DNA from 3 places in the Lactiplantibacillus sp. DA1 genome. Region 3 is predicted to be linked to each of the others. Evidence: riboswitches for the same ligand, from Rfam matches in the RefSeq annotation. Region 3 holds a riboswitch; each other region holds the start of a gene.
The links. A riboswitch is a leader RNA that binds a small molecule or an ion and turns the genes downstream of it on or off. The one in region 3 is predicted to bind thiamine pyrophosphate.
Positions count from the first base shown of each region.

Region 1: another riboswitch for thiamine pyrophosphate. It lies ahead of thiM (hydroxyethylthiazole kinase); the one in region 3 lies ahead of RXV91_RS12145 (ECF transporter S component).
Region 2: another riboswitch for thiamine pyrophosphate. It lies ahead of thiE (thiamine phosphate synthase); the one in region 3 lies ahead of RXV91_RS12145 (ECF transporter S component).

Region 1 is NZ_JAWHTQ010000009.1:2,804-13,810, forward strand. Features, by position in the region: gene cytX (putative hydroxymethylpyrimidine transporter CytX) at 28-1,227, opposite strand; gene thiE (thiamine phosphate synthase) at 1,227-1,880, opposite strand; gene thiD (bifunctional hydroxymethylpyrimidine kinase/phosphomethylpyrimidine kinase) at 1,870-2,694, opposite strand; gene thiM (hydroxyethylthiazole kinase) at 2,720-3,511, opposite strand; TPP riboswitch at 3,590-3,695, opposite strand; gene RXV91_RS13515 (zinc-binding dehydrogenase) at 3,867-4,844, shown strand; gene larE (ATP-dependent sacrificial sulfur transferase LarE) at 5,043-5,873, opposite strand; gene larD (D/L-lactic acid transporter LarD) at 5,898-6,614, opposite strand; gene larC (nickel insertion protein) at 6,619-7,050, opposite strand; gene RXV91_RS13535 (LarC family nickel insertion protein) at 7,089-7,880, opposite strand; gene larB (nickel pincer cofactor biosynthesis protein LarB) at 7,911-8,651, opposite strand; gene larA (nickel-dependent lactate racemase) at 8,653-9,927, opposite strand; gene RXV91_RS13550 (Crp/Fnr family transcriptional regulator) at 10,179-10,844, shown strand; gene cbiM (cobalt transporter CbiM) at 10,859-11,007, shown strand, end outside.
Region 2 is NZ_JAWHTQ010000002.1:323-11,329, forward strand. Features, by position in the region: partial or broken gene RXV91_RS02580 (mucus-binding protein) at 1-2,849, shown strand, start outside; gene RXV91_RS02585 (alcohol dehydrogenase) at 2,870-3,343, shown strand; gene tenA (thiaminase II) at 3,665-4,357, opposite strand; gene RXV91_RS02595 (dicarboxylate/amino acid:cation symporter) at 4,371-5,597, opposite strand; gene RXV91_RS02600 (Zn-dependent hydrolase) at 5,608-6,804, opposite strand; gene RXV91_RS02605 (thiazole synthase) at 6,807-7,583, opposite strand; gene thiF (sulfur carrier protein ThiS adenylyltransferase ThiF) at 7,614-8,252, opposite strand; gene thiS (sulfur carrier protein ThiS) at 8,271-8,483, opposite strand; TPP riboswitch at 8,527-8,618, opposite strand; gene thiE (thiamine phosphate synthase) at 8,633-9,256, opposite strand; TPP riboswitch at 9,332-9,421, opposite strand; gene RXV91_RS02625 (ABC transporter ATP-binding protein) at 9,937-10,701, shown strand; gene RXV91_RS02630 (ABC transporter permease) at 10,694-11,007, shown strand, end outside.
Region 3 is NZ_JAWHTQ010000007.1:139,055-150,061, reverse strand. Features, by position in the region: gene RXV91_RS12175 (hypothetical protein) at 1-147, shown strand, start outside; gene RXV91_RS12170 (CrcB family protein) at 286-636, opposite strand; gene RXV91_RS12165 (CrcB family protein) at 636-1,019, opposite strand; gene RXV91_RS12160 (ABC-F family ATP-binding cassette domain-containing protein) at 1,320-2,840, shown strand; gene RXV91_RS12155 (energy-coupling factor transporter transmembrane protein EcfT) at 2,961-3,620, opposite strand; gene RXV91_RS12150 (ABC transporter ATP-binding protein) at 3,617-5,023, opposite strand; gene RXV91_RS12145 (ECF transporter S component) at 5,053-5,622, opposite strand; TPP riboswitch at 5,725-5,818, opposite strand; gene RXV91_RS12140 (glutathione peroxidase) at 5,963-6,448, shown strand; gene RXV91_RS12135 (aldo/keto reductase) at 6,498-7,328, shown strand; gene greA (transcription elongation factor GreA) at 7,923-8,393, opposite strand; gene RXV91_RS12125 (hypothetical protein) at 8,479-8,892, opposite strand; gene RXV91_RS12120 (helix-turn-helix transcriptional regulator) at 8,905-9,108, opposite strand; gene RXV91_RS12115 (glucosamine-6-phosphate deaminase) at 9,489-10,202, shown strand; gene RXV91_RS12110 (C69 family dipeptidase) at 10,345-11,007, opposite strand, start outside.

The DNA.
Region 1 (11,007 bases), on a different contig from region 3:
TTATCATTTACTTTTTACATCTAATTGTCAATGACTAAGCTCGCGATATTCGAGCTCGGTTGGTTTGACGATAATTCCCGTCAACCAGACGGCGATGCTCAGCCCAACCAATACTAATAGCGTCGTGCCACCAATGAAATCAATGGCCTGTAACTGATAATAGGCGACAATCCCCACAATCCACCAGCAAAAGTTCAACCAGTATGGTAACGTAGCGTGCCGCACAAAGTACGTGACGAAGATAATAGCATATAGCGGTGTGAAGACCGAACCAATCAAATACAGGAAGTTCTGATAATACGTCATGGCAACCGTCAGCGCAATCAATAGCCCAACTACCGTCACACCAACGGCTAATCGATTAACATGGCGGCTACCGGTCAGATTAGCCAAACTCGTGGCGGCCGAATAAGTATCTAAAAATGTCGTCGTCACCGTTGAGAAAACGATAATCAGCAATGCAACCAATCCTAAACCGGACCGCGTCAGCAATGCCGTGATATCAGTTTGCCCTGTCCGTAACACAACTAATAGCCCCGTCACAAACATCACTAAACTGCCTAACATATAGCCACCCGCGCTGACTAGTGCGACTGGTAAAGGACGATCAACACGCTGGGTATAATCACCAATTAGTGGCAACCATGAGAGTGCCATCGTAACGTTCAATTCCACTGCTTGCCCAAACGTCATACTAGTCGTTGATACCGACTGACTAGTTGTCGGTGCCATAAATACCATTACGAGCATTAACACCGTCCCGAGCACCAACAAGCCCACAACGGCATTGTTGATTTTGAACAGTAACTGACTACCCATGAGCAACCACGCAATAATCAAAATCGCCACGATGGTTGCCATTAATAGCGGACTTCGAAAGCCAAATAGCTTTCCACTAATACTGTTCATGGCTAACTGAGCATTGACGATCATCACCGCCGTCCAGCCAACGAGTTGCAAGGCGTTGAGTCCTGACGCTAGTAACACCCCGCCGCGACCAAAAGCCAGTTGAGCTGACGCTAGCGCGGACTGGTGCAATTTAGCCCCCAAATAGCCGGCTGGAACCAAGAACAGGCCACAGCCGATCAAGTGCCCCAATACAATCGCAGCCAATCCGCGTGTCAGCCCCAGTGGTGCCATCAGCGTACCTGTTAGGATTTCAGCAATTGAGATAGCCGCACCGAGCCACAGTAAAAATTGGCTCCGAAAAATCCCGTCATGTTTCATCAGTGCACCTCCGTAGCCGTGAGCATCGCCTTGACCGTGGCGGCCATATCGGGACTACGCGTTAACATTGAGATCACCGCAGCGCCAGCCGCACCAGTAGCCGCAATAACTGGCAGTTGCGCGACAGTAATTCCGCCAATGGCGACAACGGGACAGGATGCAGTCATGACTAATTGTCGCAACCCCGTCAGACCGACTACTGGATCCGCATCGGCCTTAGATGTCGTTGGAAAGATGGGACCACTACCAAGGTAGGCAATGCCTTTCAATTGGTTAGCAGTCTGCACTTCAGCTAAGGTTGAACAAGACAAACCGACAAACATTTGATTAGCGACCCGTTGAATAACTTGTGTCACCCGGTCGTCCTTTTGACCAACGTGGACCCCATCTGCTTGCAGTGCGAGTGCCAGCTCGACATCATCATCGACGATAAAGGGAACGTGCGCTTGCGCACAGCGTTCCCGCAATTGCTGCCCCAATGCAAAACGCTCAGCCGTAGTCAACTGGCTATTACCTTTATCTCGGTATTGGAATGCCGTGATGCCTGCATCCAAGGCCGTTTGGACGACCACATTTAGATCCTGTCCCGGCACGTCTTGTGTCCCGCACACAAAATAAGCACGTAATTGTGTGGGTTCAAATTTAAGCGTCATGAACGATCACCTGCTCACTTGGGGTTGCCCAATGATTCAACGGGCCATGACCATGCCCGACCTGGATACCATCCTGAATCGTCCCAGCAACGTACGCCTTAGCCGTTTTAATGGCCGCAGCCATTGACCGTCCTTTTGCTAATTCGGCGGTAATACATGCCGATAGAGTATCTCCCGTGCCGTGGGTCCGCACCGTATCAATCCGTGGAGCCGAAAGCCAAAAGGCGGTCCCGTCAGCCAACAATACGAAGTCATTAGCTAAATCAGGATTATCACCATGACCACCTTTAATAATGACATTGTCAGCACCTAACCCCTGTAGCGCATGTCCAGCTGTAACCATCGCTTGATTACTAGTGATTGCCTGACCGGTTAATCGTTCTGCTTCCGGCAAATTCGGCGTCACAACAGTCGCTAACGGGAGCAGTTCGTCGCGAACCGTTTTAATCGCATCCGCGGCTAATAACGCCGCCCCGCCTTTCGCAATCATGACTGGATCAACTGTTAGCGGCCCAAAATCAACTCGTTTCAAGTTCTCAACAACGGCATGGACGTGTTCAGCATCCGCAAGCATCCCCGTTTTGCAAGCGCGAATGTCTAAGTCAGCTGCTAACGAAGCAAATTGTTCGTCAATGAGCTTCGTTGGCATTGCCATAAAATCTTGGACTCCCAATGTATTTTGAGCTGTCACGGCAACGACTACCGCGGTACCAAAAACGTGACGCGCCTGCATCGTTTTTAAATCGGCCATGACACCGGCACCGCCGCCACTGTCCGTACCAGCAATCGTTGCCACTTGTGGAAATTCATTCATTAAATCTCGCGCTCCTTCATTATATTTAATCAACTTTAGCAATTGTTTGAATTTCTGACACTGTCACTAAGCTCAACCGGTCAATCAAATCAGTGGCAAATGTGGCGGGACGATCGGCCGTCAGCTGACTGGCGACCAGTTCCCCCGCCCCCGCTAAGACTAAGCAAGCCACTTGCGCCGCCTGGTAAATATCGGTTGGACTAACGGCTGTAAAAGCCGCGACGATACTAGAAAGTAAATCGCCCGAGCCCACGTGACGTTGGAAGAGCGGGGTACCATTAGCGACTTTAGCCACGTGCTGACCATCCGTAATAACATCAGTAGGTCCCGACAATATGACACAGCATTGGAATTGCTGTGCACAAGCTTGAGCAATTTCAACCAGGTCGCCCTGACCGCTCCCCGCATCAATGCCCTTCGCTTGCCAATCCATGCCAGCCAATGCCGCAATTTCACCAGCATTGCCCCGAATAACATCGACTTGAAAATCAGATAGTAATGCTAGCGCGACTTCTTTTCGATAAGGGACCGCCCCGACGGCCACCGGATCAAGAACGACTGGCTTATGATACTGATTAGCAAGCTTACCAACCACTCGCATTTGATCAATCTGGGTGGTGGTCAAGGTTCCTAAATTAATGCAAACTGCCCCGGCAATTTGGACCATCGTCTCCGCTTCTTGGACTTCAGCTGACATAATTGGCGAGGCCCCTAACGCGTTTAGCCCATTGGCAACGTCTTGAACCGTAACAAAATTGGCAATGTTAAAAACAATCGGATTGTGATCCCGTAAAGTATTCAATAATTGTAATTCCATAGCAATTCTCCTCCTCATTGACCGTCACGCCAATTAAAAACGGCCACCAATCAACATGCATTGATCCAGTGGCCGCTAACATTAGCTGTGACACTTTCCTACGCAAGTTTGAGCTTACAGGTTCAAAGGGATCGGTACTTACAGCACCATCTCAGCCCATTTTTGGACACCCCTAGTGTTTAAAAATATTCAATTACTAGCCTTAGTCTAACGATTGTAACCGCTAACGTCAACCTTTCCGTTAGCCGAATCACCCTCATTGCTGCTTAATTAATTAGGCATTAAAGTTTAAATTCACCGCCACAACCGGTTATAATAAAAAGCAAATATGTCTTTAAGGAAAGAGTGATTGAAGATGCAAGCACTGGTTGTGCCAGATCCATCCGCTCAAACTATAGAACAGCTGCAATGGCAAGAACGGCCCATGCCCAACCTCGGGCCAACTGAGGTGTTGATCAAGACCCAAGCAGTCGGGCTCAATCCGGTAGATTTTAAATTAGTTGCGGCGGGTAACGCCGCCTGGCAATATCCACACACACTAGGACTAGACACAGCTGGAATCGTGGAGGCGGTTGGCGCTGAGGTCACTAATTTTCGGCCTGGCGAACGAGTTTGTGGGCACGCTAATCTCGCCAATAATGGGACGTTTGCCGAATACGTGAGTTTACCAGCAGCCGTGCTAGCTAAGATTCCAACGACTATGAGCTTTGAAACAGCCGCCGCTAGTCTCTGCGCTGGATTGACGGCTTATCAGGCCCTCCTACGCAAAGCCAATTTAAATGCCGCGCAAACTGTGCTGATTCATGCAGGTGCAGGCGGTGTAGGCAGTATGGCGATTCAACTCGCGAAAGCTGCTGGTAAGACTGTCTTTACAACTGTTTCACAACACAAGCAAGCCTTCGTGGCACCACTGCATCCCGATGCCCAAATCGATTATCATCATGAAGATGTGACCACACGCATTCAAGACCTAACGCAGCAGCACGGTGTTGATCTGATCATTAATACCATTGGTCATGCTGATGCGGACCTACCGCGCTTAGCTTACAACGGCCAGCTTGTCTGTGTATTAGCAACTCCGGACCACTTTCTAAGTAATCAAGTGGTAACTATCAGTAAATTGGACCTCGGTGGCGCCCACCGTAGCGGTAACCCAGCGCAAGTTGCCGATCTTGGGCAAATGACCGCTGCCTTATTAGCTTTGGTCCAAGCTGGCAAGGTCGACCCACTAATTACTCAGGTCTTGCACCGTGACCAACTTGTAACTGGTTTGCAACAACTACAAGCTGGTCAAGTCGTTGGCAAACTCGTCGTGACTTTTGACGCCTGTTGATCTAAAAATGAAGATACGAAAAACGCAGTTCAAGGGCGGCCTTGAACTGCGTTTTTGGGGTGTCTGGTGATAACCGCAACGTGTGCGTATCGGCTGGGGTTACGACTACCATCGGATGGGCGGATGAGTCATGATCACCGCCGCTCAGTCGCCCATCGCCGATTAATCCCGACACCACTATCACTAATTTGATTAGACCTAGGCAAAAGTGGCCAATTGTGCCTTGGTCAACGTATCATTCATCCGACCACTACGGAAGCCGCCTAAGTCAAGGGTAACGTAGCGGAATCCAAGTGATTGTAATTGACGGTTAACGCGGTCGTTAAAGACTAAGAAATCACCAATCCGTGCTTCTGGTAATTCGATCCGCGCAATATCATCGTGGAAGCGAACCCGGACCGTTGGAAAACCTAAACTACGCAAATATTTTTCGGCGGCCATCACTTGAGCAATATTGTCATGTGTCAACGTCGTCCCGTATGGGAACCGTGAAGATACAGAGCATGACGCCACTTTATTCCAGTTCATCAAACCGAGTTCTTGTGCCAAGGCCCGAACGTCAGTCTTGAAGAAATCAGCTTCTTGTAACAAGCTCCGGGCCCCCGCTTCACTACGGGCCTTCAAACCAGGACGATAATCATTTTCATCATTCTTGATCATACCGTCTAAGACAGCGGCACTACCGTTATTAGCCGCAATGTCATTCAACCGGCTGTAGAACATCTTCTTCGCATAGTACCAGCTATCAGGCGTGTTGTTCTTGATGTGGTCATCGCTCAAGTAGTCTAGCGTAGTTCCTTGAACGTTAGCACCTAGTTCTTCGGCTAAACTCATCGCTTTATCGAATTCTTCATCCGTAAATAATTCAGAGTTCGCAACCACAGCGGTCACATTGTCACGGCCTAAAACATCGAGGGCCATCTTCAAAACTAAGGTACTGTCGATCCCACCAGAAAAGGCCACGGTGACCCGTTGTAAATCCTTTAATGCTGCTACTAACGTTGCTTTTTTTGTTGCTAATGTTGCCATAATAAAACCCTTCTTCTATTTAATTTAATTAATTCCAAAAAAGCCATGCATAAACCAAGCGGCAATTGCTGCCCCGACAAAGGGCGCAATTCCTGGCACAATGATACCGTATTGCCAATCACTATCGGCTTTATTGGCAATTGGTAAGATGGCGTGGGCAATCCGGGGCCCCATATCTCGAGCTAAGTTCATTGCGAACCCAGTTGGACCACCAAGTCCCATCCCAATGGCCCATACAAGTAGGCCAACGCCAATTGGCACGATTCCCGGCGTTTTAATCTCAGAAATCGCTAAAATACCCGAAATAAAAATAAATGTATCAAATAATTCCACAAAGAAATTCCGCGGTAAGTTACGAACGGCTGGTGCCGTACAGAATAAGTTCCGAATTGTAATGGGTGAAATCTCATCTGTTGAGGCTTTAAAATGATCAGCATACATGATCCAAACGATCACTGAGCCCACGACCCCACCAAGCACTTCCGCAACGGAATACGGAATAAATAAAGACCATGCGATATTTCCTAATAGACACTGCGCCAAAACCATTGCCGGGTTAATGCAAACATTGCCAAAAATGAATAAGGCAACGCTAATCCCAAAACCCCAAGTTGTAATGGCAAAAATATGACCGGAACCCCGATACTTGGTTCCCTTTAATACGGAACTACAATGAACACCCACCCCAAAAATAATCATTAGGGCTGTGCCCATAAATTCAGCAATCAACTGATGTACCAAAAAATTACGCCTCCTCATCTAATTGATCTACCGCCACTAAGGCTGCCTGGTAGACCGTTCTAAACGGAATATGAAATTGCTGCGCCAGCTGGGCACAATCCGCATATTCCGGCATCTTCTTCTCAATATCTTGATATGTCGCCACTTTAACTTGAACATCACCGTACGGCGTTGCGACCGTTAGGAAGTGCCGTTGCATAATAGTACGTTGCCACGTCTGGTAACGTACACCAATCGTCGTCGTTTCTTGTAAAATCAACTTAGTCAGCAAGTCCTTATCGTTAACGTTTCCCAAAACCGTTAACTTGGTCGCCGGCCGATCTTTCTTCATCTGAATGGGCGTGAAGAACACATCGTATGCGCCCGCCGTTAATAACTGGTTCATCACGTACCCCAGTCCTTCACCCGTCTGATCATCCAGATTAGCCTCAATCATTAAGACAGCATCGGCCGTCCGGTTAACGATTTGCTGACTTAGTTTTTTTTTTCGAATAATACGGCTCGCAGTGCATTGAAACCACCCGTGTCCCGTTTACCAAACCCATAACCAACTTTAGTTGGCACGGCATTTTCCGGTAACGGTCCGAATTCACGTACGAGCGTCTTGACCAAGCCCATCCCAGTGGGGGTAATCAATTCAGTATGCACATCCAACCGTTGTTGAATCGGAATGGCACTACCAACTCGCATCTGCATCACGGCCGGTACGGGAACTGGCATCTGACCATGGGCAACGTTAATAAAACCACTGCCATCGCTTAACGGGGAAGCCATGATGGTATCAATCTGCATCAATTCCAACCCAATACAGCAACCCACAATATCAACAATCGAATCCAACGCACCCACTTCATGGAAATGAACTTCAGCTAGTGGCATGTGATGAACCGTTGCTTCCGCTTGCGCAATTTCCATAAAGATCGCTTTCGCGTGGTGTTTCACGGTATCTGATAAGTCACTGCCGTCAATTAACGCCTCAATATCAGCTAAATGACGCGCTTCATGATCATGATGATGCCCAGCTTCATGCTGATGATGGTGATGTTCCACAAAACCATGGTCCTTACCACCCGCAACCTGAACATCAAAGCTCGTGCCATAGATGCTACTCTGGGCTTCCCGTTGCTGCGTTAATTCATAACCGTGCACGTGTAACTTAGCCAATTCGGTTTTTAATTGCTCAAAATCAAGTCCTAAATCGAGTAACGCGCCCAGAAACATATCACCACTAATCCCCGAAAAAGCGTCTAAATAAAGTGTTTGCATTTATCTTCTCCTTGTTCAGTTAACTGAATCTTACATTTGATTGATCATACTAGCTGAGTAGGCGGCACCAAAGCCATTATCAATGTTGACAACGGTAATCCCCGACGCACAGCTATTGAGCATGGTCAATAGCGCGGTCATACCTTGAAAACTAGTACCATAACCAACGCTTGTCGGCACGGCAATCACGGGCTTATCAACTAGTCCACCAACGACACTGGCCAGCGCACCTTCCATGCCCGCGATCACAATGACCACCCGGGCACCACGAATCACATCCAACTTGGCAAACAGTCGGTGGATTCCCGCAACACCCACGTCATAGACTCGTTCAACACGATTGCCAAAAGTTTCCGCGGTTACTGCTGCTTCTTCAGCGACCGGTTGATCGGAGGTCCCCGCCGTTACCACGGCAATGTACCCTGGTGTTTTCGGTGCCGGTTGTTCTCCGACCGTCATACACTGTGCAGTGGCATGATAAACAGCCGTTGGTAACGCCGGTTGGAGTGCCGCGAATTTTTCCGCGGATAACCGGGTCGTTAAAATCGGTAACGTCTGTTGGGACAAAGCTTGCACGATACCCACAATTTGAGTTGCCGTCTTACCAGCACCGTAGATGACCTCAGGGAAGCCATTGCGGCGTTGACGATCTAAATCGACATTGGCAAAACCTAATGCCGCTGTTTTGCCCGCTTCTAACTGTTGGGCAGCCACCGTCGGACTTAATTGCCCTGCCGCCACTTGTTGTAATATTTCTGCTGTGGTTGCCATACTACTTCACAATAACGCCTAAACCATCAGGAATAACCGTCACTTTAGCGGCTTGACCCTCGCGCGCATAGGCTTTTTCCATGGCTTCATCTAACGTCTTGGCCAGTTCCATATGCATATTCGTAATCAAATCAGGATCAACGAGGTCTGACACAAAAATCACGTGATGATGAACTAAGATTCGAGCAAAGATTTGGGCCGTCCATTGGTCAGGAATAGTTTTAAGCCGTGGCGTGTTGATTGCTTGGTCCAGGAATTCCTTAGGATCATCAACGTCAGCTAAGTTGTGATAAAACCCTTCGCCACCGTGACCATCACGAGCACCGGCAACCATAATAATCGTGCCGCCTTCTTTGTTGGTTGCTTCAGCAGCGGTCATTCCTTTGACGGCCTGATAAATATTTTGATCAAGCGGATAACCACCATTCGTCGAAATCGCAATGTCACAATCAATGGCTGGTACACTAGAAAGTTCTTTGACAAAGTCACAGCCCACTTTATGGGCGGCTTCCATGTCACCGGCAAATGACCCAATGATTTTTTTATCTTCGTCTAAAACAACATTGATAATAAAGGCAAGTTTAGCGGTCCGAGCAGCGTACACCATATCCTTATGAATCGGATTATGCATTAAATTACCGGTCCGGGCCTTCGGTGAGTTAATAAATTCGCCGGAATGGTTCGCCATAATCGTCTTGTATGAAGCAATCCCAGGTAAAACGGACTTCCGACCACCTGAAAAGCCAGCAAAGAAATGTGATTCGATAAAGCCTTCGGAGATTAGCAAATCTGCTTCAGCAGCGACCTTATTAATAATGCAATCGCCGCCAGATGGTAATTGGCCAATCTTGACCATACTACTGTCATCGGTTGAGACATGCATCACGATTTCTTCGTTATTGACGATGTCTTCACCATACTTATTCACCAATTCTTCGTGGGTTGATGGCCGATGAAAACCAGTAGCTACGAGGATCCGAATCCGTGCATCGGGCGCCACTGACCGTAACCGCCGCAATAGGATCGGGGTGATAATATGTGAAGGAACTGGGCGCGTGTGATCGGAACTAATAATCACAATATTGTGCTTCCCACGAGCAAGTTCCTCCAGCTTATCGGAGCCGATTGGATTATCCAGCGACTTCTCGACCGTCTCCTGTTCTGATAATTTGTTATGATATGTTGCAGCTTGCGACACTAACTTACCGGCGTAATTTTCATCATTAATCTGAGCCGTAATTGTGCGCTTGTCATATGGTAAATCAATTGTAACCATGACTTTTAGCCATCCTCTTTCTCTAAAAACTAATTTTTACATGCACGTTTTGTTATACTAGAAGACGGATAACTTGTCCGTTACATTTTAAGTTTTCAAAAATAGTTAACAAATGTATACTTTAAATGCGATTGTCACAATCATGAAAACCGCTATGCTTAAGTAGCGTTACCGTCGTGATTACCGTTGAGAATCGTTATTTTTACCACCCTCAACCTTAAAATTATTCACGAAAGAACTGAAAAACTAAGATGGTATTAACTGATATTGAATATTTACTAAGTTATTTGGAAGCCCATCACGTGCCGACAATCAAAAAAAAGCGGCATACTTACCTGACCTACCATGGTTTAGCCGAACACTATACGTACGTCTTAAAGGACGGCATCATCAAAAACAGCATTATTTTACAAGACGGTCGCGAATATAATTTATCTTATATTGCCAAGCCCGACGTGATCTCCCTGCTGCGTGATGAAGTTTCTCGTTCTACGGACCAACCGTTTAACGTCCGTATTGAGTCCGAATACGCCACTTTCTATCAAGTCAACCGGGTCGCTTTTTGGAAGTACGTCAACAGCACGCCTGAACTGCAAAACTACGTTAAAAATTATTACCGTAAAAAGTTGTCCGAAAACATTCTTCGACTGCAACGGATGGTCATGAACGGTAAAAAGGGGGCCATTTGTGCCTTTATTTATAGTCTTGTTGATTTGTTCGGACGAAAAGTTAACGAAGGGATTCTGATTGACTTTGTGGTTACCAATGACGACATTGCTGGTTTCTGTGGCATCAGTTCCCGAAGTAGTGTCAACCGGATGCTCAAAGAGCTACGAACAGATGGTGTCATTACGGTCAAAAATCACAAATTTATTATTCAAGATGTTAGTTACCTCTTAGATCAAATTGCAAATTAGTGAGGTGCTCATCCGTGCATATTCCGGATAATTATTTAAGTCCCGCAACTTGCGGAACGTTGGTCACCGCGATGGCTCCCGTCTGGACCGTCGCCGTTTTAAAAGTTAAAGTTCAAATCAAAAAACATCATGAAACCCTGCCAATGCTCGGCATCGCCGCTTC
Region 2 (11,007 bases), on a different contig from region 3:
CCGACAAGACAAGTGTTGCTGGTAACGATGCTGTGGCAAAAATAGATTCAAGTAAGACAATCATCGTTACGTATCACGTTAAGTCGGAAACCGCCATGGTAGTGTATGTAGACCAAACGACGGGACAAACGATTAAGACGGTTCCATTACAGGGGGACTACGGAACAACTGATGTTTACACAACGGCCGACAAAATCGCAGCTTACGAGAATGCTGGTTATGAATTAGTGAGCTCGACATTTCCAACGGCTGGGGTGGTCTACGATAAAGATGGGACTGTTAAGACTTACACGGTCACGCTGAAGCATAAGTTCGTGACGGTCACACCGGATAAGCCCGGAACGCCCGGACAACCAATTGATCCCGCCAACCCAGATGGACCGAAATATCCAGCCGGAACAACGACGGCGGATTTAACTAACCAAGTTAAACAGACCATTAAGTATCAATATCAGAATGGCGACTCTGCTGAAACAGACAATGTCCAGACGATGACTTTTGATCGTCATGCAACGATCGATGAAGTCGATGGTACGTTGGTCTATACGAATTGGTTGAATGGGGATTCTACGACTGCTTACTATCCGGCCGTTGCGTCGCCAGTAATTACTGGCTATACAGCCGACAAGACAAATGTTACTAGTACTGATCCAGTGACAGGAACTGATTTGGATACAGTTGTAATAGTTACTTACAAGGTCAACACTGAAAAAGCCACGGTCGCATATGTTGATACAACGACCGGTCAAACGCTTTATATAGCAGATGTAAAGGGCGATTATAATACCCAGTCCACTTATCGGACGGCTGAAACGATTGCTAAGTATGTCAAAGCAGGTTATGAGTTAGTAGGCGATAATTATCCGACGAACGGTGTCATGTTTGATGAGGATGGTACAATCAAGTCTTATACGGTAACGTTGAAACATAAGTTAGTCACGGTCACACCGGCTGATCCGGGAACACCGGGCCAACCAATTGATCCTGCCAACCCAGACGGACCAAAGTACCCAGCCGGAACAACGGCCCAAGCTTTAACGAAGCAAGTTAGTCAAACAATCAAGTACCAGTATCAAAATGGTACTGTTGCTGGCGCCAGCAATGTCCAAACAGTTACCTTCAATCGGAACGTAACGATTGATGAAGTCGATAATACGCTAGTTTACACTGATTGGCTAACTGGATCTACCACCACAGGCCAGTATGCAACTGTTGATTCGCCGGTGATTATTGGCTATACAACTGATAAGACGAGTGTTGCTGGCAACGATGCTGTGACAAGTACGGCTCAAGATACGATGATTGTTGTGATGTATGCAGCTAATCCGGAAACTGCCACGGTGACATATATTGATGCAACGACTGGTCAAACACTGGATTTCAAAATTTTAACTGGCGACTTCAATACTTCATCAGATTACCGGACAACTGATACAATCACCAATTATATTAAAGTTGGTTATGCCTTAGTAGCTAGTGATTATCCGGCAACGGGTGTTATCTTTGATGAAGATGGGGCTGTTAAAGCATATACCGTAACGTTGAAACATAAGTTGGTCACGGTCACACCAGCTGATCCGGGAACACCAGGTCAACCAATTGATCCCGCCAACCCAGACGGACCAAAGTACCCAGCCGGAACAACCGCCCAAGCTTTAACGAAGCAAGTTAGTCAAACAATCAAGTACCAGTATCAAAATGGTACTGCCGCTGGTGCCAGCAATGTCCAAACAATTACTTTCAATCGTAACGCAACGATTGATGAAGTCGATGGCACGCTAGTTTATACGGCTTGGCTGGCTGGCAATTCTAAAACTGGTCAGTATGTAACTGTTGATTCGCCGGTGATTACAGGGTATACGGCCGATAAAACGAGTATTGCTGGTAACAATGCGGTGGTCAATACGGTTCAAGATAAGACCGAGATTGTGACGTATCTTGCTAATTTGGAAACCACCACGGTAACGTATATTGATACAACGACTGGTCAAATGCTTGATGTCGTCACGCTAACTGGCAATTTTGCGTCCCAGTCAGCTTATCGGACGGCTGACGTGATTGCCAAGTATGTTAAGAATGGTTATATCTTAGTGCGGGATGAATATCCAACTTCAGGTGTCACTTTCAATGCTGATGGTGTCGTTCATAATTATTTCGTCCGCTTAGCACATGCAATTGATTCAACGACAGCGACCAAGACAATTACGCAAACTGTGCATTATCAGAATATGGCTGGCACGCAATTGCATGCGGATACGGTTAGGACCATTACCTTTATTCGCGCTAAATCAGTTGATAATGTAACTGGTGAAGTTACGTACGGTAATTGGTCAACTAATCAAGCTGGTAACCGGTTTGAGACTGTTACTGCGATGACCATCCCTGGATATCAACCGACGATAACTGGCACTCAAGTAGTAACGGTTACACCAGGTAGTGTCGATGATGTCCAAACGATTCGTTATGTGGCTGATACAACGACAACGGGTGAGACACCAAAAACACCTGTGAAGACGATAACGGTTAAAACACCGGATGAAGTTAAGACGGTTAAGCCAACACAATCCCAAAATACCAAGCAGGTTGCTCAGACAAAGCAACCAGGCAATATTGATCGGCCCGTTCGAGCCGCGACAGCTGACGCAACGGCAGTTAAATTAGCCAAGACTAAGACTGTGAAGCCGGCAAAAGCGATGTCAAATCGTAAGTCAACAGCAACGCATAAGCAAGCGACGTTGCCGCAAACTAATGATGACCGTCAAGCTAGCGTTGTGGCCGAGATACTTGGATTGATTACTGCAACCTTGTTGGTGGGGCTGGGGGCGCTTCTAAAGAAACGTCGTGATTAGTTTTTACTGGAGGCGTTAATATGACGGCTTTAATTGATATCCGAGGCCAGAAATTTGGTCGCCTGACGGTCATTAAGCGTAGTGGGACCGCTGCAAATGGTAATGCACTCTGGTTGTGTCGATGTAGTTGTGGCAATACGACAAGGGTAGATTCATACGCATTAAGGCATGGTCGCGCGAAAAGTTGCGGCTGTTTAACACGGGAAGAACGCGCACGTTTAATTCGGCGTAATCCAAAAGCGGTTGCAAGTATGGGGCGATTGAGCAATCTAAAGATTCGTGATCATCACACCGATTTACCATCGAAAATCATGTCTAAGCGCAATAAAAGCGGTGTTATCGGCGTTAGTTGGGACACTAATGCCCAAAGATGGGTGGCGACATTTTTCTACAAAGGCACCTACCTATTACACAAGCCATTTCTTCATTTTGAAGACGCCGTTATTGCACGCCAGACGATGGAAAGACGTTATTTAAATAAAGAAGTTAACTAATTGGTGTTAAATTAAAGTTCTCCTTTGATTAGGGTTATCCCTTGTCAAAGAAGAACTTTTTTGGCTTGAAGTGTCTGTTGCTATCAATCAAGTTTTTATTCAATTACTAGCAACAGATATTTTAGACCCATAGTTAACGATTAAATCAAAAAGCTAGGTGATACAGATTATCAAATTTCGTCACTTAGGTTTTAAATAAAAGCTTGTGCAGCATCGCTTATTTTTAGTTTTCGGTTGATTTGATTGAAATAATCAGTGTTAATAATAACTAATTATTCAGCTATATCTAGAGTTTTATCATCACTCACTGGTGTGTTACTCTTAATGACTGTTGAATCGCCAATTACTCTGTCGATAAGCTTGTTCCCAGAATTGCCATTCGAGCTCACAACTGCGTAAAAAGCGCTGTTCAACAATATTAAGACGATTGTTTTGATATAATTCAGCTTGCTCATCAATCAAAGCAAATAAGTGGTCATCTAAATTCGTACTGGATTGTTCTGTCGTTGATAAGTTCGCGTAGAAATTTATCCAGGGTGTGAAAGGGTTATCAGGACGGTTACAGCCAGCGGCAACAAGTTGTTGCCCAATTACATGATAAGTCCATGGACATGGGAGCATGGCCGCAACGATGTCAATTAAATCACCTGTGCGCATGGCGTTATACATATGTTCATTATAAAGATAGGTCATTGGGGCTTGTTCGGCATGCTGAAGGTGTTCATACTCCACGCCAGCAACGTTGCAAAAGTTATGGTGGGGATGAATTTCGCTATTTAAAATAAAATCAATTTGGTTGGCAAACAGGGCCATGGTTGCACGATCTGTACTTTTTTGAATGGCACCTGCATAGACTTTAATAAAAGCGTTAAGATAATTAAAATCTTGTTCAACATAAAAAGTAAGTGCGGCTGCCGGTAACTGGCCAGCAGCAATGCCAGTGACAAATGGATGCTGGCTAATTGCGTTGAGAATTGGCTGAGCATTTGTTTTTAATTGTGTCGAAAATAGCATTGGTGAGACTCCTTTATTTAGATTGATAAACATCACGGTTGAGTTGATGTTCGTTTGCAGCAATAAGAATAGCCGTGGTGGTGTCACCAACGACGTTCAATAAAGTTCTAAAGATACCGGCAATCCAGTCAATTCCAGCCAATAGACCAATAGTTTCAAGTGGTAATCCAAGCGTGGGAACGATGATAGTTAAGGCAACAAGTCCACCACCGGGGACGACTACAGTTCCTAAGCAGGCAACAATCGATAGGGTCACGATTCTGAGCATCGTGATAATCGGCAGATTAAGTCCATAGAATTGACTCAAAGTGACACATGCTAAGGAAAGATACATTGCTAGGCCGTTACTATTTAGGGCCATGCCTAATGGTAATACTAATTGACTAATTGATTCTTGGATTCCAAGCCGTTCCTCGGCATCAGTCATTTCAATGGGAAGTGTTGCGGCTGAAGAAGTTGTGGTCATAGCAACCATTACAATTCTAGTGAATCCATGCAGAAGACCACGGAGCGGCAAGTGGGCATTACACATGACTAACGCAAATAAGCCGGTTAAGAAAATAAAACTACTACCAGCGAGTAAGATCAAAAACTTAGCTAGTGGTAATATGATGGTGACACCGTTAGTTGCAGTGACCCAAGCCATCAAAGCGCCAATTCCAAATGGTGCCAAGTGCATAATTAGGGTGATAAGTCGGATAAACAAATGATTGAGCCGATGAATCATAACCAAAAAACTGTCATACTGATGATGGCGATTTTCTTGACTAAGTACAATTCCAAGCAGGCTGGCGAAAATAATGATTTGAATGGTGTTGCCTGTTTGCAAGGCATCAAAAATATTTGTTGGAAAAAAAGCTAAGATTGTTTGATTAATCGAAGGATGATGATTAAGTAAATGGTACTGAGTGGCCTGCGATAACGGCAAGTGGAGATCATGACCAGGTTTGAACCACCAGCCAACGACTAGTCCAATCAAGGCTGCAACTAGGGTTGTTACGGCAAACCATCCTGCTGTTTTAATACCCAGGCGTCCTAATTCATGGCCTGGTAAATTTCCAATAGCTTCGATGACAGAAAACAAAATCAATGGGGTGACGGCCATTTGAATGAGCCGTAAAAACACCTCACCAATGAGTTTAATCCCAACGATGTGTTGTCCACCAATAATGCCAAGTAGACTACCAATCATCATGGCAATTAATATTTGAGTGGTTAAGGTTATTTTTGTTAACATCATTAACTTCCATTCATAAATAGGCTTGCTGGTGCAAACTAGCAATTAATACTTTTATACCCGTTACTAAATCTTCAGGTGCAGTGTATTCTTGTGGACAATGACTATAACCATGATTACTTGGAACAAAAATCATGGCAGTCGGGATTGATGAACTAATAATCTGGCTGTCGTGGCCGGCGCCTGAAAAAAGTTGTAGGTAAGGTAATGATAATCGTTGTGCTAAATCAATATTAGCTGTCAACATTGGTTTAGATAAGCATGTACTTGGTACTTTGAGGGTGGATTCAATTGTGACGTCGGTTAATTTATTAAGCAGTGCAGTTAATTGCCGGTTGAATACGGTCATTGTGGCATTGCTAGGAGTACGAAAGTCTACAGAAAATTGCATGGTACCGGCAATCGCGTTAGTCACATTAGGAACTACTTTTATTTTACCGACTGTAAGTATTAAGTCATTATGATGAGCAGCTAATTGATATAGACTCGTGATTAAGTGACTTCCTAGTTTAACTGCATCTTGGCGTTGGTTCATGGGCGTTGTTCCTGCATGATTGGTCACACCGTGAGCCGTGATTAACAATCGTTGTTGGGCTACAATACCTTGAACCAGGCCAATTTTTTTGCCGGCCGTTTTTAAGCGTGGTCCCTGTTCAATATGCAATTCTGTAAAAGTCGTGGGTCGGGTGCAATAAGCGACTTGTTGGTCAGCGTGATGACCGAGTTGCGCTATGGCGATTTTTCGAGCCGACGCAAATGATGTGCCAGTAGCATCGATTAAGTAATCAGGCAGTTGATGTGTCATTAAATAAGTCGACCCGGTAAAGGCTGCGTTAAACCGACTCCCTTCTTCTTCACTAAAAGCGATTAATCTAAGTGTGACCGGTGGTGGCCCCTTAAGTGTAATCAGCCGACGAATCGCACACAGACCGCCCAAAATACCATATAGGCCGTCATATTTACCGCCATTAACGACTGTATCCATATGGGACCCGGTTGCAATCGTTCGTGTCTGATCACGGCCTAAAAAATCGAGGTAAATGTTACCCACTGCATCAACAGTAGTCTGGGCCCCCAACTGGTGGCCCAGGTCTAGTAGCCGTTGTTGATTACGCAACCAGGCCTGATTATATACGAGTCGGTTTTGACCATGCGGATTGTTGTGAGTAAACTGTGCCAACAACTCGGTAATAGTATTGGTGAGTGTCATAGTCATTTGGAAGAACTAATCCCAGTGAGTGGGGAAGAGGCCACTGCTTGAGTTGTTAAAACACGACCGGGCTGAGCGAGGAAGCCTTGCCGGCCAGCTTGAACAGCATTTTTAAATGCCGCCGCCATGAGGGGGATATTGCCAGCTGTTGCCATTGCCGTATTGGCCATTACAGCTGCTGCCCCGATCTCCATAGCTTCGGCGGCATGACTTGGGCGGCCAATGCCGGCATCAACAATAATTGGTAAATCAATTTCATTGATCAGTATTTTAATTAACTCACGGGTAGTTAAACCTTGATTTGTTCCAATTGGTGCTCCTAATGGCATAATGGCTGCTGCGCCTGCTGTCATGAGCTGTTGGGCAATGTTCAAGTCAGGCAACATATAAGGAAGCACTGTATAGCCTTCATTGGCAAGAATAGCAGTGGCTTTGACTGTCGCCGCGTTGTCCGGTAGCAGGTATTTTTTATCAGGGATAACCTCTAATTTAATAAAATGACTACCACTCAGCTCACGAGCTAGGTGCGCCATTCGAACTGCTTCATCAACGGTCGTGCAACCAGAAGTGTTTGGAAGAATGGTGATCCCATCTGGAATATAATTGAGAATATTTGTTTCATCTTGATTAGTTCGTCGCAATGCCATGGTAATGATTTGTGCACCGGCTTGTTTAACAGCAGCATCGATGAGTTGATATGAATACTTGCCTGAGCCGAGAATAAAGCGGGATGTGAAGTGTTTATTACCAAGAACTAAGTCGTCATTTAATGCGTGCATATTAATCAGTTCCTTTCATTTATGAATCAATTATGATCGGTGCATAAGTAAGCGTAGAATCACATTTGCTTCGTGCCCAGCACATGTCATTACTCGTGGGGCCATTAACCCTTCGTTGCCTGCAGTCATACCGTCGCCACAAATGTAGACATTGGGGAGCGGATGGGTCGTCTTAATGGTATTAGCAGAATGAATGCCAGCCAACCCGTTGCCCATCACCAAGGGCTTATTTGGAAAGTGTTGGGTGATACCGTCCAATAGCATCGCTTTAGCGGCCGGATCATCGAAGGCTTCACAGACGATATCACAATCAGCAAAGCACACCGCAATATTAGCTGGAGTGACTTTAACATTGAGAGTCGTGACCGCGATGAATGGATTAAATTCCAATAAATTTTGTTGTAGTGCTAGCACTTTGGGCATCCCAATCTGACTAATTTTGAATTGTTGACGATTGAGATTACTTGGTTCGACGTTGTCAAAGTCAATGAGTGTTAAGTGACCGATGCCACTACGCGCTAACGCAATGGCGACATTAGAACCTAATCCACCTGCACCAGCGATTGTAATATGAGCTTCCTGTAGGGGAACAGTCGAATTAGCGACATTGCGTTCTTTCATGCCCAAATAGAATGTTTTTATAGGGCTTCCTTCAAAATTAATGGTCATTGATTTGGTCCTTTCGTTTTAACCACCACCAACAAAAGTGATGAGTTCGATACGATCGTTAGCATGTAGTAACGTACTTGTAAATTGGTTATGATGAATAATGACGCCATTTATTTCTGCGACAATATTTTGTGTGGTTATATTTTGCTTCAATATGAGCTGGGCAAGTGTTTGACCAGCAATGTAGGTGATTTTAGTGCCGTTTAAAATAATCAAAAAAACTCCTTTCACCGAAGAAAGGAGAAAATGTACAATCCAAATAAAACCATGCTCATTTGGATTGGCGTCGTTCTTCCTTCGGTAGTACTAGCTACATCAGGTTCAGTGGGTATAATCTCAGCCATGTTGGCACCCCAGACGATATATAGTTCAATTTGAAGTTAGTGACCCACCTCCTTTAAGTGCCGTTTTAAGGTTTTGACTTTAGCGGTTATATTTTCTGCTTGCATAATTTCACTAATCATAGCCACACCGGCTAATTTAATGCCATTCAAATCAACTAAACGTTGATCGGTAATACCACCAATAGCCACTACTGGAATTGTAACCGTGTTGGTGATGGCGATGAGTGTGTCGATCGAAGTTAGTTGAGTGATAACCTTGGTAGTGGTTGGATAAATTGCACCAACACCTAAATAATCTGCACCGGCTCGCATGGCGGCCTGAGCTGCAGCTGGTGTTTTGGCAGAGACTCCTAAAATTTTGTGGGTGCCTAAAATTCTACGGGCAATAGTAACGGGCAACTCAGCATCACCAATATGGACGCCAGCAGCATCTATGGCCTGACAAATGTCAATTCGATCGTCAATGATTAATGGCAAATGGTAATAGTCAGTAATGATTTTGACTTTTCGTGCTAGTTCGTAATAACGACGCGTAGTTACTTCTTTTTCTCGCAATTGAACTAAGGTAACGCCGGCTGCGCAAGCTTGATCGATCTTATTAAGAAATTGGTCATCTGAAAAGTGATATCGATTAGTGACCAAGTATAGTTGGTAGTTCATTTATTTGCCTCCATTTCAAAAAAGCAGTCTCTATTACTACGTGCGTAAAAAGAGACTGCTCCAAAAATATGTCAGCATATTCCTAGTGCGTCTTCCTGCGCAGGTATTAACCAGATCAGGTTCAATGGGTATAGTCTCAGCCAAACGGCACCCCAGACACAATAATTATTTAATTTAAAGCCAAGATAGCATATTAATGACATTGATGCAATCAGATTGATGAATTGTTTAATTTGATCGTGTAATTAAGATAGGTGTGAGGTGGTTCATAAACTGAGAGATTGTCTAAGCTAATAGTAGTTAACAAATATATGGATTTTTGGGAAGTGGCACAGAAAATGGCGTTAAATGATTTGAAAGTAACCCAATGGAGTTGTGGGGTATATGTGATTGTAAGTTTGCTAGTTTTAATCGTGATCATCGCAGTTTATACTGCGATGATCATAAAAAGTGAGCTGTGAGCTTGGTCAATCAATTTGTTCCTTATGCCGCTTTTGACGTCTTAATAAGTTACATGTGTTGATTTAATTTAGTCATGGATGGCTGAATCGTTAGTTTTTTGACAGAATTAGTAAGCGGCAAAAGATGAGTGCACTACTGGCAACCGACTCAATCCGTTTTCGAGTTTTAAGATTCTTCCGGTATAATAAAGCATAACTGATGACTAGGGGGATAATCATATGATTGAAATTCACGAATTGACAAAGCGTTATGGGGAGAAGACGGCATTAGATCAGCTCACTTTAACTATTGCACCCGGCCAGATTTTCGGCTTCTTAGGCCACAACGGTGCTGGTAAGTCAACGACCATCAAAAGTTTAGTCAGTATTATTAAACCAACAAGTGGCACAATCACGGTTGATGGCTTAGACCTTGAACAGCAGCGACAAGCTGTTAAGGAAAGGATCTCGTACGTGCCAGACACACCCGATATTTTTCTCCAACTTTCAGCGATGGAATATTGGGATATGATTGCTGCGGCCTACCAACAATCAGAGACTGCGCTTGAACAGCGGCGGCAACAGTTGGTGGCACTGTTCGATATGACCGACCACGCTGAGGAACCGATGGCTAGCTATTCACATGGGATGCGCCAAAAAGCCATTTTGATTGGGGCACTACTCCCTGATCCTGACATTTGGATTTTGGATGAACCGATGCAAGGACTAGATCCACAAGCCGCTTTTGATTTAAAAAATTTGATGAAGGCCCATGCGGCTAAAGGCAAGACAGTCATCTTTTCAACCCATAATCTGGATACGGCTCAACAGTTATGCGACCGTTTAGCGATTTTGAAGCAGGGACAATTGATCTATACCGGTTCGGTTGCGCAATTACTAACTCGATATCCGCAACAATCGCTTGAGGAAATTTATTTACAAATGGCTGGGCATCTAACAGATAATCACTTAGTCGATGCGATTGAGGGTGAGCGTGATGAATAAAAGCCAGCTACGTGTTTTGTTAGCCGTTAATCTCAGGTTGTTAAATCCGCAACTAACGGATCGGTTACGTAAAAAAGGGGCCTCGGGGCCGGCTCTAAGTAGGAAGCTAATGCGGCAGTTTTACTTGAACGCCTTGATGTTTCTTGGTATCTATGGCTTGACGATGCTTGCTTTTGATTTTAGCAAGCTACCGGGCATGTTTACATTTTATGTGGCGTTATTTATCTTGTTAGGAATTTCTCAGAATATTTCAGGTATTTATAACGTCTTTTTTGCCGGTAATGACCTAGCTGAATATTTACCGTT
Region 3 (11,007 bases):
AAAGTTATCTTTAAAATTGGTTTTAAAATTATCGGTTGGGTGTTCATGATTGTGATTGGGTTGTTTTTATTTAAAATCGCATTATGGTTAGGCCTGATCGTCGTGGCGATTGCCGGAGTTGCATTATTCGGAAATGCTACCACGTAATTTGAAAGATAAAGATGAGCGTGGTTAAAACTAGTGTCATCGGCACGCTAGCCGTAAAGGCGGCTTGTTGGAACTAAATAGTCATTGAACAAAAACAGGAAATCTCAGTTAGTTTTGTGAGACTTCCTGTTTTTTGAGTTAGATTAAAGTTCCGAGATAAACCATGACTAGGCCACCGACGAGACTCAAGCCAAAGTATTCCCAGGCGACCCGTTGATGGTGGTTACGGCCGAGCAACACGAGTTCGTTGATCATTGTTGAAAAAGTCGTATAGCCACCCATAATCCCAGTTCCTAGAAAAATCTGCCAGTTGGGCGGTAATGAGCTGGTTAAAATCCAACCGAGCAATAAAGCGCCGGTTAGATTGATAAATAACGTGGCAATTGGTAACGGCCATCGATTGAGAGGTAGTGCTAAGCGCATGATGCCGTAACGACTTAAGGCACCTACAGCTGCGCCGGCACCGGCCAATCCGACTAGGACTAACATTAAAATTCCTCCTTTGGTAGCCAATAGGTGCTAAGGAAGTTTCCAGCTAGCCCCGCTAGCAAACCCAACCCTAAGCTAGCAGCGACATAACTTAAAGCTAAAACGCTATGACCATTTTGAAACGATTGTAGCGTTTCAAAAGTGAAGGTGGAAAAAGTAGTAAAGCTACCAACGAGCCCGACACTCATACCGATGACAATATCTTCAGAGACGGGTAACCGCGCTGGTAACAAGTTAGTAATCAGGCTAAGAACAAATGCTCCCACAATATTAATCAGACACGTTATCCAGAAATGTTGTGGCCAAGTGACGAGCAAACTAAGCCCCTCCCGGAGACCACCACCTAGCATTGCGAAGCCGGTAATTGCAATGATCTTTTTCAAGCTAACACCTGCTTTCTGAAAGTAATTTTAGTTTACTGAAAAAGCTAAAAAAAGACAATGGTTCTTGCAAATTGAAATTAAACATGCTAATCTACAAAGTAACTTATAAAACACGAGGTATTCAGCCAATGCGCAACTAATTAATTCTAGTAACTGAACAGAGCCATGCCTAGCGATAGGGGTGGACTGTCCGTTTTGGGATTAATTAGGGTGCTGGTGGAATCAATTGCCAGCGTTCTCATTTTGAGGACGTTTTTTTGTGCCATGAATTAGTCCCTGCAACTAAGGGGATGCTTATTAATGACAATGATTAATTTAAAAAATATTCAAAAAGATATGGCGGGACGGCCACTATTTACAATTGACCGATTAGTCGCCAATGCCGGGGATAAAATCGGCGTGGTTGGGCGGAACGGTGCTGGTAAATCAACACTGGCCCATTTACTGACGGGTACTGATCGTGATTATACGGGGCAAATTATGGTGGACGAGCCAGTCAGCTATGTTGCCCAAATCGCACCGACTTTTGACCAAAGTGGTGGTCAAGCTATGCTAACCAGAATTCGGCAGGCTTTGAGCGCCCGGCCAACAATTTTAATTCTAGATGAACCGTCATCTAATTTGGATGAAACACATCAGCAATGGCTTATTAATCAGTTACAACGTTTTCGTGGGTTGCTGCTGTTGATTTCACATGATCGGCAATTATTAAATGCTGTGACGACACAGACTTGGGCGGTTGAACACCAAAAATTCACCGCATATGCAGGCAATTACGCATATTATCAGACGGTAAAAGCGCAGCAACTCGCAACTCAGGAAGCCACATATCAGCGCCAAAACACCCATCAGCGTGAGTTACTAGCAGCCCAACGCCAACGTAATGAAAAAGCCCAGCGGATTCGGAAAGGTAATCGGCGAATGTCGCGAGTAGAGCGTGCCAAGACGAAAGCGACTAGAGAAGCAACAGCAGCAAAAATGGAACGAACGGCTAAACGCATGGTCGCCCGAGGACAACGGGAACCACAAGTTGCTAAGCCCTTTACGACTTCCGGTTTTAAATTGGTAGCGACAGATTTTCCGACGTTTACAGGTAAGACCGTGGTGACTGGTCTTAATGTCACACTGGCTGAATATGGAAAAACGTTGTTAACGCACGCTGACTTTCAAATCAGGCCACATGATCGGGTTGCTATCGTGGGGCCCAACGGTAGCGGTAAGACCACATTACTGCGTGCAATGTTAGGTGGCCGGGTGTCAGGATTACGATTGGCTCCGGCGGCACGAGTCGGAGTATTCAATCAAGATATGACAGTGCTCGACGGTAAACATTCAGTGTGGCAAACAGTGCGGCAAGTCAGTCAGTTACCGGATCAAACGATCCGCAACGTCATGGGTGCGTTGGGCCTGCCAGCACGCTTTTATCCGCAACTGGTATCGGCGTTAAGTGGTGGTGAACTGGTTAAATTACAGCTAGTTCGTATTTTAGTCGGTCAATATAACGTTTTAATGTTAGATGAACCAACCAATTATTTGGATGTGGACGCGCTGGATGCGTTGGCCGATTACTTACAAAATTATCCTGGAACGGTAATTTTTGTTTCACATGATGAACCGTTTCGCCAGGCCGTTGCTACTCGGGTGTTGCAATTCGAGACGCACCAATTAGTTGATCCTGACAAAGTTGTTAAAGTGCCTAAAGCGGTAGAAGCTGACTTAGCAGTACTTCAGTTCAAGTATGATCAATTAATGGCAGACCCGACGTCTTCTACAGCTGCTATTCAGGCATTACGGCAACAAATTGATCGGCTGAAAGCATGAATTAAGGTCAACTTGTTGTTAGTGTGTCCCGACCTAAGTGGGGAATATTACCCAAAAACAGGTTTTCTCATAATTGAGAAAACCTGTTTTAATTTAGTGCTTATTCAGTGAATGAGACCACTAGCGCCACGGAATGACGAAGGCGCCGACTTGTAAAAGCAAGACGCCGCTAATCACAATGGTCCAATCCAACTTAGTCAGTGGAATCTGACGATAGTGAGTGCGGGGTGCATCTTCGACAAAACCATGGGAGCGCATGGCCTGGGCAAGGTTCTGCGACCAATTGATAGAGACCAAAATTGCTTTAAAGTAGAGCTGTGGCGACCAGAAGGACAGGACCTGCCCACGCATCAGACCAGCAGCCCGAATCACTTGAACTTCGTGCTGAATCCGTGGTACCAAGTTATACGCGGCGAGGACGCCATATGCAAATTTGGCGGGTAAATGCCAGTTTTGCTCAAGCGAATCGGTTAATTGTAAGACGTCAGTCGTGAGCGTAAAAGTAGCGCCCGTAAAAACAAACGCATAGATTCGTGTGAACAGGACCCAGGCCATCAAAGTCTTGTCACCGCTACCGTTAATGTACTGGGTACTCCAAAGTCCAATTGCTGGTAGCAACGGAATGAGTAGCAACCACCCTAATGTTCGAAGCCGAGTTCGGTGACCGAGCAGGTAAATCAGTGCCAGAATAATCAGTGCCACGTTCAAACTTACAATTGTCGTGAATGAAATTTCTAGCGCAATGATGAGTAGTAATAATAATTTCATGCTAGGATTCATGATCGCACCACCCAATCTAAATGGTGATTTTCAAAGTGTAGCTGATAGTCAATCAATGGCATCAGGCCGGTTAACTGGTGACTAATAATAATCAGCGTCTGCTTAGTTGCCGCTTGGGTGGTCTGTAATAACGCGACCAGGGCATTGATCGAATGCAAATCTAGCCCTTTTAAGGGTTCATCCATGAGTAGAACTGGTGACTGCATGATTAACATGAGCAGAATTTGTAGTTTCTTTTTCTGTCCCTCACTCAAAGTATAGATGACTTGTTCATCACGACCGGATAAGTTGAGTTGCACTAAGGCCGTTTGAATACGGTCCGCGGTAAAGTAGTCGCCATACGCATAGCGTTTACTTTGAGCCAGTTCTTCAGCGACCGTGATGTTTAAAAACTGGGTCTCAGCGTCCTGAAAAAGCAAGGCGACGTGGCGGGCATAGCGTTTGCGTTTTAGCTTGTCGATAGGTGTCCCTTCGTAACGAATTTCGCCAGTATAGGGATGCAGACGGACGAGGGCTTCAAATAACGTGGATTTACCACTACCGTTAGGACCCGTGATCAGCGTATTGTGTTGTGCTAACAATTGACGCGTTGTCGGTACTAATAGTTGGCGATCACCTGCCTGTAAAGTGACGTGATCAAGTTGAAAACAAGGGCGTTCAACGCGTTGCGGTGCTGACCATGACCGTTGTGGCTGCTCAGTAAAGGCTGAAAATAACTCAGACCAGGTGGTGCGGTCAATGAGCTGTAAGTGCTGGTCCTTGATTTGGACGACTTGATCGACGAGCTGTTCGTAACCTGTTAGGTCATGATCCGCCAAGATGATTGTCTTCCCATGTTGATTGCGTAGTTCCACGAGCCGGTCTAACAAGCCGGCTCGTGCGGCAGGATCGACACTAGCAAAGGGTTCATCAAGTAGGATGACATCGCTGTCCATAGCAACAATGATGGCAAGGGCCACCTTCTGTTTCTCGCCACCGGATAAATGATTTAAAAGTCGTGACTGCAAGTTTCGGATACCGACAAAGTCAAGTGCACTAAGTAAGCGGGCCGGTATTTGGTCACGAGGTACTTGTAAGTTCTCAAGTGCAAAAATTAGTTCATTTTCAACGGTATCCATGGCAAACTGCTGATTAGGATTCTGAAACATCATCGCGACGCGTTGTGTGCGCTGATTAGCGTTGCTAGCAGTTAATGACTGACCATCAAAGGTAATGGTGCCGTGAGCTGGAGTCAGGGGTAGTAAGCCTGCAATCAGCTTTAGGAGCGTCGACTTACCTGTTCCCGATGGCCCCGTCAATAGGATGAAACTTTGCCGTGGTAGTGTTAGGGTTACGCGATCCAGAATGGGTGTCGACGCCTGTGGATAGGTGTAAGTTAAATTATTCAGCACGATACTAGCCATTCGAGAAAGCCTCCATTTTATAAAGTGTATTAGTGCGTTGATTTTAAAACATGGCTGCGATCAAGTAGGTCAGTGATGGTTTTAGTTAGCAGACCCCCAAAAACAAACATCGAAATAAAGCGAACGACCACGTATAAGATTAAGAGCCATAGCTGTAATTTATAGTAACCATTACGGGCAAGGTCCCAACCAAAGGTGACCACAGTAGTTGTTGCGGCCGCAGCCGTTAAGCCTAACCAGTCATAGTGTTTGTAGCCAGTGACGATATAACCTAGTTCGGCCCCAAATCCTTGCACGACACCAGAAATCAATGTGGTGATGCCCCATTGACCACCGAAAAACATTTCGACGGTTGCTGCGAGGAGCTCACCTAGCGTTGCCGAACCCTTTAGTCGAATAAGGTAGCCAGCTAACATGCCGGGCATGCACCATAAGCCAAGTAGTAGTTCATTAGCCAGACCGCTTAGACCAAATGGTGTCAGGGCCGCACTTAAAATGTTATAAACAAAATTAGTCCCCATAAAGATGGCACCAAAGAAAATACCAATTAGTGCCAGTAAAATAATATCGTTCAAGTACCATGATTTAACCCATTTCATTGTTAAATCCTCCCAAAAGTAGTTTGTCATTCACGCATCTAAGCGACAAAAAACGCCTACCACGAGTATTGGTGGCAGGCGGCTAAGTCTGAATTGATGGTTCCCCAAATAAAAGCATTGCTCCCTGCGCTGGCATTGTCCAGATTCAGGTTCAATGGGTATTATCTCAGCCGTGATGGCACCCCAGTTGCTATGAATGATACGTTTAGTGTAACGGATAAGAGCGGTAAGCGCAATCAATATTCTCAGGATGAGAGCAAAGTATGATGAAAAGTCACAATTTTGTGGTTTACTATGGGTAAAGTAACTTAATTGATTAATAATCTTAGGAGGTATCTCGATGGCAGAATCAGTGTATGATTTTACAGAAACTGAGATGAGTGGTGCGTCGCTTGACTTGTCACAATATCGCGGTCAAGTCTTGCTAATCGTGAATACGGCTAGCAACTGTGGCTTGGCGCCGCAATTTAAAGGATTAGAAGAACTTTATCAGAAGTATCAGCAGGAGGGCCTAGTGGTCTTGGGATTGCCATCCAATCAATTTCATCAAGAAAAGGCGGATGACGATGAGACCCATGACTATTGTCAACGGCACTATGGGGTAACATTCCCCATGACCAAACGGGTGATGGTCAATGGTGATGACGCTGATCCGTTATTTACTTACCTCAAACAGGCGGCTGGCCATGGTCGAATCAAGTGGAACTTTACAAAATTCCTGATTGGTCGTGATGGCCGTGTGCTCGAACGCTACGCCCCAACGACAAGGCCGGCAACATTTGAAGCAGCGATTCGTGATGCCTTGGCTGATCGTTCAGAAGATTAACGATAATTTAACAATGATAGTTTAATTTAGAAGAAAGAAGTGGCTTAAGTTGGAAACTTATACGTTACGTGATGGTTTAACGGTACCTAAAATTGGCTTTGGAACATATAAACTGAATGGTGCTCATGGTGTGCAAGTGATCGACTCAGCGATTGATCGCGGCTACCGATTATTAGATACGGCCTTCAACTATGAAAATGAAGGGGCTGTTGGTGAAGCGGTTCGGCGTTCGTCAGTACCGCGTTCGGAACTCTTGATTTCATCAAAACTTCCTGGTCGCCACCACACCTACACGGAAGCTATCAATACGATTCAAGAATCATTATATCGAGCTGGCCTGGATTATTATGATTTATATTTGATTCATTGGCCTAACCCTAAGGAAGACCATTATGTTGAAGCTTGGCAGGCACTGATTGATGCCCAGAAGTTAGGCTTGATTCGTTCGATTGGGGTCTCGAATTTCTTACCAGAACATTTAGAACGGTTAAACAAAGAAACGGGTGTTTTACCCGTCATTAATCAGGTCGAATTACATCCGTACTTTAACCAGCAGGCACAACGGGATTATGATCAAGCACACGGTATTTTGACGCAAGATTGGAGTCCTCTTGGCCGGGCGAGTGAGATGCTTCAAAATGAGACGCTCAAAGAGATTGCAGCGCACTACCATAAAAATGTTGGTCAGTTGATTTTACGGTGGGAACTACAGTTAGGGACCTTGCCGATTCCGAAGTCGTCAACGCCGAGCCGTCAAGCAGGTAATATGGACGTGTTTGATTTTGAAATCAGTGCAGCTGATATGGCAACAATTAATGGCTTGAACCAAGCGGATGGTCGCTTGAATAATCAAGATCCAGCAGTGTACCAGGAATTTTAATTTGAATGATATAGAAAAAAGATAGCGACGTTGTGATGATAACTCGTCGCTATCTTTTTATGGACAACTGCTTGTTGATGATTGGTTTGTGATATCAGCGTAATCGCAATACATGGTGCAGTAGCGATTGGCTTTTTTAATCATACAAAATGCTAACTGTGTAGCTGTGAGCCACTATCTGGTAAAATGTGTTTATAGGTATGTTTTAAGGGCGGTTGGCTGTTTTCATCTTGAAAGGTCGTGGTAGTATGACAAATACGTTTCCCACACTAGGAAAGGTTTTCAGCCGTGGTCACTCTACCTGTTTGGTTTGCTTTCTTGCAAATCATTTTGAGCATCGCACTAGCGATGTATCAGGTATGGAACTCCAGAAACAAAAAATAGCCACCCCAAAACTTTGGCCGGTATTGGGTGACTGTTCTTTGATTATCTAAATTTAAAGCCAACTGCTCTTAGAGCGGGCCTTGATTCAAGTCGGTATTAACGTACCGGCTTTTTTACTGCCTTTATTTTAACACGTATACGCTTCAGAAAGTGTATTTTTGATTCAAAAAAATAAAGATAAGCTTCCGATCGATTGGCATAACTATTTTATTACGCGCGCTTAACCGCGATTACCTTAACTTGATAAGCCCCGTTCGGTGCGTTCACAGTGACCACATCGTCAACAGTATGATTAGCGAGCGCTTGACCGATGGGAGATGTGAATGAGATTTTTTGTTGTTCGAGATTGGCTTCCTGTTTCCCCACTAATTGATAGGTGATTTGGTCATGATCATCCAGAAATTCAATGGTCACGAATTTACCGATATCGAGTTGATCGTTGTCAGCCGGTTGGACGATTTGGGCGTACTGCAACTGCTTGTTGAGATAACGCAGGCGACTTTCTAAGCGACCCAAGTCTCGTTTGGCACTACTATACTCGGCATTTTCAGAACGATCACCCAGTGCTGCTGCTGCAGCCAGAATTCTGATTCGCTCGGGCCGTTGTTGCTTTAAGTCCTCAATTTCCTGTTCGATGGCATGGTAGCCGGCCGCAGTCATTTTGTTAAAAGTTGGTTCCATAGCAAAAACCTCGTCTCCGTTGAATTTCTGGGAATAGTTTACCGCAAATGTGATTAGAATGGTACCAGCTAGTCGATAGCTGATATTAATCACAATCACGCAGGTGATTAATATACAGCATGATACCGCTAGTGACGGCGGTCAGGGCGATGCCAGCAAGCAGACTAATGAACGGCTGATTTGTCGCAATCAGAAAGTAAAATAGGGCGGTGAAACCGATTAATTCGAGGAGTGCCCACAGGCCAAGGTAGCGCCATGACCGTTTGGGTTTGTCTGCCATTGGAGTGCTGACATTAACAGATAGAACAATCATGGTAAAAACGGCAATCATCAGGACAATATACAACGGATTGTCGTACGTAAAGGCCTGCTGAAGATTGTTTTTTTGCCAGCCTTGCCAAAATAAAATCAGTAAGATAGCACTATTCTCAATTAACAACGTGGTGCGAATGTTCTTGAAATTTTGTAAAATTAAACGTTCGTCACGAATCTTTTTCATGGTAGGGATCTCCTAACTGAGTTCGACCCAAAAGACAGTATCGAGTGTTTGGTTGAGTGCGTGACAGAGGTTGAGGCAGAGTTTCAGTGATGGGTTATAGGTGCCCTTTTCAATCAAGCTCAGGGTTTGACGGGTGATGCCAGTCTTGCTGGCGAGTTCTTTTTGTGAGAATCCGGCCATTAACCGGTATTGCTTGACATGATTCGCGGTTAACACCTCCCTTTATGTAATATATATCTTCCGTACAAAGTTAATTTTAGCCGTTACCAATTGCAATGTAAATATTGGATAGTTTGATTGAAACGTGAACAAATAAATGGTTGGCGTAGGTGTATGAGCGCAAAAAAAATAGCCAATGGCTTTGCAGCCTTGGCTAGTCGTGGAGTTTCTCACGTTCCACGGAGTTACGAACATGTTAAGTATAGGCAAAATTATCGAAAAATACAATTAATTTATTAAAGGAGTTTGGCTTGACAGTTTAACAATGATAACGATTGCAAAAAATAAAAGTGAAATATTTCAGACAAACCTCTTGAATTTTAGTCTAGACCAATATACAATTGGACTATACCAAACAAAGAGGGAGTCAGTTAATTATGAAAGTTATCGTAGTAAAGGATCAAGCTGCCGGCGGAAAAGAAGGCTACAAAGTATTTAAGAATGCTTTAGACAATGGTGCGAAAGTATTTGGGTTGGCAACTGGTTCGACACCCGTTACAACTTACAAAGAAATCGTTAATAGTGACTTAGATTTCAGTGACTGCACATCCGTTAACTTGGATGAATACGTTGGGATTGCACCAGACAACGACCAAAGTTATAAATACTTCATGCAAACACATTTATTCAATGACAAGCCATTTAAGGAATCATTCTTGCCAAACGGTTTAGCTTCAGATCCAGAAGCTGAAGTTAAGCGTTACGACAAAGTGATTGACGAACACCCAATTGACTTACAAATCTTAGGGATTGGCCGTAATGGTCACATTGGTTTTAACGAACCAGGTACTCCTCGCGATATTACGACGCACGTGGTTGATTTAACTGAATCAACGATTGAAGCTAACGCGCGGTTCTTCGCCAGCGAAAATGATGTTCCTAAGCAAGCTTTCTCAATGGGCTTAGCTTCCATCATGAAGAGCAAGCATTTATTGCTCGAAGCCTTCGGCGAAAACAAGGCTGATGCGGTTAAGGGTATGATTGAAGGTCCAGACACTCCTGAATTACCAGCAAGTATCTTGCAAAACCATCCAGACGTTACCGTTATCATTGACGAAGCGGCTGCTAGCAAGTTAAGCAAGAAGTATTAATTTTAATTAAGCTAAAAATGATTTGAAAGCCGTGCTTCATAACGATTGCGTTGTGAAGCACGGCTTTTTAATAAGTACTCATGTAAAGTAAAAAATGATTCGACTACTAGGATAGTTAGCAGTCGAATCATTTTTGGCTTATTTATAGATTTTGTCCTTTTTCCCAAGTCGTTTTCGATAACAACAGCCCTTGCTTAACCAAAGTATCAAACAACGCATGGGTCCGGTTGGAAATTTCGGCGGCGGTTTCGCTATTGGCTTTGGTCAAGAAATCGGTCGGATTGCCGGCAATGGCTGCGTCGGTTGCGGCAACCCGGCTACGGGCATATGATTGACAACCGTCGCGATAGGCATTGACCGTTTCAGAAAATTCATGCCAGTGTGGTTCAATCAAGACGGAGAGCGTTTTTGATAACCAGTAGACGTTATCAACGCTGACCGTGCTAGTTGTATTGCGATAATCAATCGGCGTGTCATTGATGTTGGTAAAGAAGGGCACGTATGGGGCGTAAGCGAAGAAACCTAGTGCGATCCATTGAATGGCGGCTTGCTTAGCAGGTACGTCATTCCGGATTTGCAGAATAGATGAGCACTGATTGCGATCCATCGCGATAGACCGGTAACGTGTTTGTTCACGGGCGTTACCAGAAGCGAAAGTGCCAAATGGATCGTAAGGCGTCCCGTTATAGTGTGAAGACAAGAAGAACTGGACGTCTTCAATAGCCAATTTTTTGTTTGGTTGTCGGAATAGCGGCATGTTTTGATCAGTGGGATTCTGTTGGATTTCGGGATTAAATAGTTTTTG